2 regions of the Geobacillus sp. Y412MC52 genome follow, and region 1 is predicted to be linked to the other one. Evidence: a T-box and tRNA genes for the amino acid it is inferred to sense, from the RefSeq annotation. Region 1 holds a T-box; the other holds one or more tRNA genes.
What was found. A T-box is a leader RNA that pairs with one kind of tRNA and senses whether it is charged. The one in region 1 lies ahead of thrS (threonine--tRNA ligase), so its partner is inferred to be a tRNA-Thr.
Positions count from the first base shown of each region.

Region 2: it has a tRNA-Thr gene. The T-box ahead of thrS (threonine--tRNA ligase) is inferred to sense a tRNA for this amino acid. The anticodon was not compared.

Region 1 covers NC_014915.1:2,807,866-2,812,280, reverse strand. Annotated here, with positions in the region: gene dnaI (primosomal protein DnaI) at 1-413, shown strand, start outside; gene ytxC (putative sporulation protein YtxC) at 761-1,636, shown strand; T-box leader at 1,682-1,912, shown strand; gene thrS (threonine--tRNA ligase) at 1,972-3,930, shown strand; ribosomal protein L20 leader region at 4,157-4,290, shown strand; gene infC (translation initiation factor IF-3) at 4,347-4,415, shown strand, end outside.
Region 2 covers NC_014915.1:158,145-162,559, forward strand. Annotated here, with positions in the region: rRNA gene GYMC52_RS00905 (23S ribosomal RNA) at 1-1,682, shown strand, start outside; rRNA gene rrf (5S ribosomal RNA) at 1,921-2,037, shown strand; tRNA gene GYMC52_RS00920 (tRNA-Asn) at 2,194-2,268, shown strand; tRNA gene GYMC52_RS00925 (tRNA-Thr) at 2,276-2,351, shown strand; tRNA gene GYMC52_RS00930 (tRNA-Glu) at 2,362-2,433, shown strand; tRNA gene GYMC52_RS00935 (tRNA-Gln) at 2,548-2,622, shown strand; tRNA gene GYMC52_RS00940 (tRNA-Lys) at 3,186-3,261, shown strand; tRNA gene GYMC52_RS00945 (tRNA-Gly) at 3,266-3,337, shown strand; tRNA gene GYMC52_RS00950 (tRNA-Ala) at 3,344-3,416, shown strand; gene rocF (arginase) at 3,565-4,415, shown strand, end outside.

The DNA of each region.
Region 1 (4,415 bases):
TGCTCGCCGCGATCGCCAACGAGCTGGCGAAGCGAAACGTTTCGTCGCTGATCGTCTACGTGCCCGAGCTGTTTCGTGAGATGAAACATTCGCTTCAAGACCAGACGATGAACGAAAAGCTTGATTATATCAAAAAAGTGCCGGTGCTGATGCTCGATGACCTTGGGGCGGAGGCGATGTCAAGCTGGGTGCGCGATGATGTGTTTGGCCCGATCTTGCAATACCGGATGTTTGAAAACTTGCCGACGTTTTTCACGTCGAACTTTGATATGCAGCAGCTCGCCCATCATTTGACGTATTCGCAGCGCGGCGAAGAAGAGAAGGTGAAGGCGGCGCGCATTATGGAGCGAATCCGCTATTTGGCCTATCCGATTGAAATCACTGGACCGAACCGCCGCGAGCAAAATATATAAAGGCGATTTGAAACGTTGCCGTTTGCACAGGCATGTTGATTAACCCATAAAAACTAGTTGAGCAGGTTCTGTTTCTAGCTTTTCTGCCGTAGTCGGCAAGCGGTTCGTTTGCCGACTGGGTCTGACCCAAAAGGGTAATTTCCCTTAAACAAAACACAACATATTGTTTCTTATTTAATTGTTTTATGCCTGTATACGGTAATAAGAAAGGGTATCCCGATCCTTTTGGGGCACCCTCTCCTCGAACAATGAACGCCGCTAAGCTTTGTGGTTTTTTAGTCTAAACAGCCCGTTGTCCCCATATATATAAACCAAGCATTCCTTTCGGGCTAAAGGGGGGACAGCGGGTGATCGAAATCCATTTTGACGAGGCAAGCGAGGCGGAAAAATTGGTTGGGCTGCTAGATCACCGGCAACCGGATGACGGTCCGCTGTTTCATGCCGCTTATGACGGGAACAAAACCGTGGCGGTTTACATACAGGGCGAGGAGAAGCGTGTGCTTGAGGAGCATATCATCCCAGCGATGACGGCGTTTATGCAGGAGGTGATGGAAGACCGGCTGCTGCTATCCATCATTGCCAATGTTTTTTATTTCCGCGACGTCGAAGAACAGCAGCAAATTTTGGCCCTCGCTCATTCGTTTTTGGACGGCGAGCGGCGCGATTACCGGAAAAGCGCGGCGTTTGCCGCCTCGCGCACCGTGATGTTGCGCGACGCTTTTGCCTCCTTTTTGCGCGACGGCTTGTCATTTTCGTTTTCTTCGTTCGTTACGTTCCGGTTAAAGCCGTATATGGAGCGCCTCCAACATTATGTCGAGCTGGCGATTGATGAATACAAGCTGGAGCAGGAGTATCAAAATTTTGTGCAAATGCTGCGCGACTGCCTGGCTGGCCGGACGCCGCAATGGCCGCGCCTGTATTTGGTGCACGATCCGCCGCACTTCGTATTTTACGACAGCGAGCGGCGGGAGCTGTCGGCGGCGGAAGTGAGACAGTTGATCGACCGCCATCTCGTCTTCAGCCAGCCGATGTATATTGATGCATCGGTGCTCGCTCCGCTTGTCTCGCTCGCTCCGGCGGAAATTGAGCTGTACACCGATCATCCGGATGACGGCATGGTGCAGACACTGCAAAACGTGTTTCAAGAACGGCTGATCGTCTGCCGCCGCGCCGATTTTTCCCGCTTGTTTGCCGCCAACGCTGGAAATGGGGGAGAAGCTTGATTTTTCCTGCTGTTTTCGCTATAATGACGTCATGAATATGGATGAATACAAGCGATGACGAGGACATGGGCGCATTTTTACGGTTTCCAGAGAGGGAAGGCAGCGGCTGGAACCTTCCTAACACGAAAAATGCGCTTACCCCCTCAGAGCTGCGGCAGCGAACGCAACGCCCAGTAGTTGCCGCCGGTGGACGACCGTTATTCTTGTTGAGCCATGGCATGGCGAGGCGTTGCCATGGGAAGAAGGGTGGAACCACGATGAAAACTCGTCCCTTTAGGAGGGAGGAGTTTTTTTATTTTTCCATTTTCATCATCATGACAAAGGAGTGATTGCCGATGCCAGACGTCATTCGCATCACGTTCCCAGATGGGGCGGAAAAGGAGTTTCCGAAGGGGACGACGACGGAAGACGTCGCTGCCTCGATCAGCCCGGGGCTGAAGAAAAAAGCGATCGCCGGCAAACTGAACGGCCGGTTCGTTGATTTGCGCACGCCGCTTCACGAAGATGGCGAGCTTGTCATCATTACCCAAGACATGCCGGAGGCGCTTGACATTTTGCGCCATAGCACCGCCCACTTAATGGCGCAGGCGATCAAGCGGCTGTATGGCAACGTCAAGCTCGGCGTCGGTCCGGTCATTGAAAACGGCTTTTACTATGATATCGACATGGAGCATAAGCTGACGCCAGACGACCTCCCGAAAATCGAAGCGGAAATGCGCAAGATTGTCAAAGAAAATTTGGACATCGTCCGCAAAGAAGTGAGCCGCGAAGAAGCCATCCGGCTGTATGAAGAAATCGGCGATGAGTTGAAGCTCGAGTTGATCGCCGATATTCCGGAAGGCGAGCCGATTTCGATTTATGAGCAAGGCGAGTTTTTCGACCTTTGCCGCGGCGTGCACGTGCCGTCGACTGGAAAAATCAAAGAGTTCAAGCTGCTCAGCATCTCGGGGGCCTACTGGCGCGGCGACAGCAACAACAAAATGCTGCAGCGCATCTACGGCACGGCCTTTTTCAAAAAGGAAGACTTGGATCGTTATTTGCGCCTGCTTGAAGAAGCGAAAGAGCGCGATCACCGGAAGCTCGGCAAAGAGCTTGAGCTGTTTACGACATCGCAACAAGTCGGACAAGGCTTGCCGCTATGGCTGCCGAAAGGAGCGACGATCCGCCGCATTATCGAACGGTACATCGTCGACAAAGAAGTGGCGCTCGGATACGATCATGTCTACACACCGGTGCTCGGCAGCGTCGAGCTGTACAAGACATCGGGCCATTGGGACCATTACAAAGAAAACATGTTCCCGCCGATGGAGATGGACAACGAAGAACTTGTGCTTCGTCCGATGAACTGCCCGCACCATATGATGATTTACAAAAGCAAGCTGCACAGCTACCGCGAGCTGCCGATCCGCATCGCCGAGCTCGGCACGATGCACCGCTATGAAATGTCTGGAGCGCTTACCGGCCTGCAGCGCGTCCGCGGCATGACGCTCAACGACGCCCACATTTTCGTGCGCCCGGACCAAATCAAAGACGAGTTCAAGCGCGTCGTCAACTTGATTTTGGAAGTCTATAAGGATTTCGGCATTGAGGAATACTCGTTCCGCTTGTCTTACCGCGATCCGCATGACAAAGAAAAATATTACGATGACGATGAAATGTGGGAAAAAGCCCAACGCATGCTGCGGGAAGCCATGGACGAGCTCGGCCTCGACTACTACGAAGCGGAAGGGGAAGCGGCGTTTTACGGGCCGAAGCTCGATGTGCAAGTGCGCACGGCGCTTGGCAAAGACGAGACGCTCTCGACGGTGCAGCTTGACTTCCTGTTGCCCGAGCGCTTTGATTTGACGTACATTGGCGAGGATGGGAAGCCGCATCGTCCGGTCGTCATCCATCGCGGCGTCGTCTCGACGATGGAGCGGTTTGTCGCGTTCCTCATCGAGGAGTATAAAGGCGCGTTTCCGACATGGCTCGCCCCGGTTCAAGTCAAAGTGATCCCCGTGTCGCCGGAGGCGCACCTCGATTACGCGTATGACGTGCAGCGGACGCTGAAAGAACGCGGCTTCCGCGTCGAAGTCGACGAGCGCGACGAAAAAATCGGCTATAAAATCCGCGAAGCGCAAATGCAAAAAATCCCGTACATGCTCGTTGTCGGCGATAAAGAAGTGTCTGAGCGAGCGGTCAACGTCCGCCGCTATGGAGAAAAAGAAAGCCGGACGATGGGGCTTGACGAGTTTATGGCCTTGCTCGCTGACGATGTGCGGGAAAAACGGACAAGATTAGGGAAAGCGCAATAAACCGTTGACAGGCGACATAAACGTTCAAGCGCCACAAGGAAGCAACGGTGGCGATGGCCCATGTCATGGGCGGTTTTTCAAAGAAATGGCGGCGTGAACAAGATTTTCTCTTGCCAATTGAATGTTGATCCGCTATAATAAAGGGCGTTGTGTTTATCAAGATCCGCTCCTTGACATGCCATCGCCAAGGTGGTATAGTGTATAAAGTGGAATGATTGCTTGTTTGTAACAAAAGCAGAAGCACCCCGCTTCTCACCTGACCGACGCCAAGACGGCTGTTGGCAGGTTGTTACGGTTCGTCAATGCGAGTGTAAGGACGTACTGCGCGGGTGCTTTGTGCATCTGCGCTTTTTTTTGGCTGGAAGTGGGGCTCTGCTGGCAAACAAGCCAGTCGGAAAAAACCTTGGAGGTGGCTCATTATTAGCAAAGATTTTATTATCAACGAACAAATTCGTGCCCGTGAAGTGCGCTTGATCGACCAAAAC
Region 2 (4,415 bases), 980 kb from region 1:
GGCAGAGAAGCCAGACCGGAAGGACTGGTGGAGCGCTTAGAAGTGAGAATGCCGGTATGAGTAGCGAAAACAGAGGTGAGAATCCTCTGCGCCGAAAGCCTAAGGGTTCCTGAGGAAGGTTCGTCCGCTCAGGGTTAGTCGGGACCTAAGCCGAGGCCGAAAGGCGTAGGTGATGGACAACAGGTTGAGATTCCTGTACCACCTTCTTCCCGTTTGAGCGATGGGGGGACGCAGGAGGATAGGGCGAGCAGGCGGCTGGAAGAGCCTGTCCAAGCCGTGAGGCTGATCCGCAGGCAAATCCGCGGATCATAAGGCTAAGCGGTGACGGCGACGGATGGATCCGGAAGTCCCCGATTTCACACTGCCAAGAAAAGCCTCTAGCGAGGGAAGAGGTGCCCGTACCGCAAACCGACACAGGTAGGCGAGGAGAGAATCCTAAGGCGCGCGGGAGAACTCTCGTTAAGGAACTCGGCAAAATGACCCCGTAACTTCGGGAGAAGGGGTGCTCTTTGGGGTGAAGAGCCCTGAAGAGCCGCAGTGAAAAGGCCCAAGCGACTGTTTATCAAAAACACAGGTCTCTGCGAAGCCGAAAGGCGACGTATAGGGGCTGACACCTGCCCGGTGCTGGAAGGTTAAGGGGAGCGCTTAGCGGAAGCGAAGGTGCGAACCGAAGCCCCAGTAAACGGCGGCCGTAACTATAACGGTCCTAAGGTAGCGAAATTCCTTGTCGGGTAAGTTCCGACCCGCACGAAAGGTGTAACGACTTGGGCGCTGTCTCAACGAGAGACCCGGTGAAATTATACTACCTGTGAAGATGCAGGTTACCCGCGACAGGACGGAAAGACCCCGTGGAGCTTTACTGCAGCCTGATATGGAATTTTGGTATCGCTTGTACAGGATAGGTGGGAGCCTGGGAAGCCGGAGCGCCAGCTTCGGTGGAGGCGACGGTGGGATACCACCCTGGCGGTATTGAAATTCTAACCCGCACCCCTTAACGGGGTGGGAGACAGTGTCAGGTGGGCAGTTTGACTGGGGCGGTCGCCTCCCAAAAGGTAACGGAGGCGCCCAAAGGTTCCCTCAGAATGGTTGGAAATCATTCGGAGAGTGCAAAGGCACAAGGGAGCTTGACTGCGAGACGGACAGGTCGAGCAGGGACGAAAGTCGGGCTTAGTGATCCGGTGGTTCCGCATGGAAGGGCCATCGCTCAACGGATAAAAGCTACCCCGGGGATAACAGGCTGATCTCCCCCAAGAGTCCACATCGACGGGGAGGTTTGGCACCTCGATGTCGGCTCATCGCATCCTGGGGCTGTAGTCGGTCCCAAGGGTTGGGCTGTTCGCCCATTAAAGCGGTACGCGAGCTGGGTTCAGAACGTCGTGAGACAGTTCGGTCCCTATCCGTCGCGGGCGGAGGAAATTTGAGAGGAGCTGTCCTTAGTACGAGAGGACCGGGATGGACGCACCGCTGGTGTACCAGTTGTCCCGCCAGGGGCACCGCTGGGTAGCTATGTGCGGACGGGATAAGCGCTGAAAGCATCTAAGCGTGAAGCCCCCCTCAAGATGAGATTTCCCACCGCGTGAAGCGGGTAAGATCCCTCGAAGATGACGAGGTCGATAGGTCCGAGGTGGAAGCGTGGCGACACGTGGAGCTGACGGATACTAATCGATCGAGGGCTTAACCAAGAAAAGCGCAGGCGAGCGGGTCGCCGCGACGGGCAAATGTTCTTCGCCTGCAGGGATGTTCACATCCCGAAGGCGAAGGTTATTTGACCCCGAGCGGCGGCGAGCCGGAGCTGGACAATGCGAAAAGCGCAGGCGAGCGGCTTCTTCCGACGGTTATCTAGTTTTGAAGGAATGAACATCCTGTTGACAAATCCAACAGGATGGATATAATAATTACTGTCCAAGATGATAACCATTGCCTAGTGGCTATGGCGGAGGGGAAACACCCGTTCCCATCCCGAACACGGAAGTTAAGCCCTCCAGCGCCGATGGTAGTTGGGGCCAGCGCCCCTGCAAGAGTAGGTCGCTGCTAGGCAATGTTTCATTATTCCGCAATAGTTCAGCGACGAGCTTCACATCTTCGAATTCGCTACGAGTTGCCTCGGCGCATCTCGCTTCCTTGAATTAGCTGGCAGAGGAAGAGGCAACGAGCACATTGGGAAGATGTGCATGACATATAGTTATTCATCATTCCGCAATAGCTCAGCGGTAGAGCAACCGGCTGTTAACCGGTAGGTCGTAGGTTCGAATCCTACTTGCGGAGCCATTTTTACGCTTCCATAGCTCAGTAGGTAGAGCACTTCCATGGTAAGGAAGAGGTCACCGGTTCGAGCCCGGTTGGAAGCTCCATTTATTTTCCGGCCCGTTGGTCAAGTGGTTAAGACACCGCCCTTTCACGGCGGTAACACGGGTTCGAATCCCGTACGGGTCACTTCATTTCGGCCAGTCGTCCTTTCAAGGATGATTGGCCGAAATGAAAAGTGTATACTTCCCTGATTGCTGAGATATAATAGCAATTGAATACAGCGTTTCTTTCTCATCGCGTTGGGCTATAGCCAAGCGGTAAGGCAACGGACTTTGACTCCGTGATGCGCTGGTTCGAATCCAGCTAGCCCAGCCATTATTTTTTTGTACATAAAAATGGTCATGAGCCATTAGCTTAGTGACGAGCGTTACATCGTCGAATAGGCATCGAGTTGCCCCGACGCATCTGCTTCCTTGAACAGGCTGGCAGAGGAAGGGGCAGCATACTTAGAGTGTTATCCTAACTATGAGCCATTAGCTCAGTAACGAGCGCTACATCTTCGAGTTTGCATCGAGTTGCCTCGACGCACTAGGCTTCCTTGAATTAGCTGGCAGAGGAAGAGGCAGGTAGAGCTAGGTAGTACCTAGAGTGTTATCCTAACTATGAGCCATTAGCTCAGTAACGAGCGCTACATCTTCGAGTTTGCTTCGAGTTGCCTCGACGCACTTGGCATCTTTGAATCGGCTGGGAGAGGAAGAGGCAGGTAGAGCTAGGTAGTACCTAGAGTGTATACCCAACCATGAGCCATTAGCTCAGTAACGAGCGCTACATCTTTGAGTTTGCTTCGAGTTGCCTCGACGCACTTGGCATCTTTGAATCGGCTGGGAGAGGAAGAGGCAGGTAGAGCTAGGTAGTACCTAGAGTGTATACCCAACCATGAGCCATTAGCTCAGTAGGTAGAGCATCTGACTTTTAATCAGAGGGTCGGAGGTTCGAGTCCTCCATGGCTCACCATAGCGCGGAAGTAGTTCAGTGGTAGAACACCACCTTGCCAAGGTGGGGGTCGCGGGTTCGAGTCCCGTCTTCCGCTTGGGGCGGGGCCTTAGCTCAGCTGGGAGAGCGCCTGCTTTGCACGCAGGAGGTCATCGGTTCGATCCCGATAGGCTCCATCAAGAGCAGACTGCTTGACAACCAAAAGCAGCCTGTTCTTTTTTGTTATATCGGTATAAATATTCAAAATTTTGTCAAGTTGAGTCATCCCCTTTCTTTCCTCTACAATAAAGACGTAACAGGAACCGGAAAGGAGTGGGAGACAGCATGAAGCCAATTTCAATTATCGGGGTTCCGATGGATTTAGGGCAGACACGCCGCGGCGTTGATATGGGGCCGAGCGCAATGCGTTATGCAGGCGTCATCGAACGTCTGGAACATCTTCATTACGATATTGAAGATTTGGGAGATATTCCGATTGGGAAAGCAGAGCGGTTGCACGAGCAAGGAGATTCACGGTTGCGCAATTTGAAAGCGGTTGCGGAGGCGAATGAGAAACTCGCGGCGGCGGTTGACCAAGTCGTTCAGCGGGGGCGCTTCCCACTTGTGCTGGGCGGCGACCATAGCATCGCCATTGGCACGCTCGCCGGGGTGGCGAAACATTATGAGCGGCTTGGAGTGATCTGGTATGACGCGCACGGCGACGTCAACACCGAGGAAACGTCGCCGTCTGGAAACATTCATGGCATGCCGCTGGCGGCGAGCCTCGGGTTTGGCCATCCGGCGCTGACGCAAATCGGCGGATACAGCCCCAAAATCAAGCCGGAACATGTCGTGTTGATCGGCGTCCGTTCCCTTGATGAAGGGGAGAAGAAGTTTATTCGCGAAAAAGGAATCAAAATTTACACGATGCATGAGGTTGATCGGCTCGGAATGACAAGGGTGATGGAAGAAACGATCACCTATTTAAAAGAACGAACGGATGGCGTTCATTTGTCGCTTGACTTGGATGGCCTTGACCCAAGCGACGCACCGGGAGTCGGAACGCCTGTCATTGGAGGATTGACATACCGCGAAAGCCATTTGGCGATGGAGATGCTGGCCGAAGCACAAATCATCACTTCAGCGGAATTTGTCGAAGTGAACCCGATCTTGGATGAGCGGAACAAAACAGCATC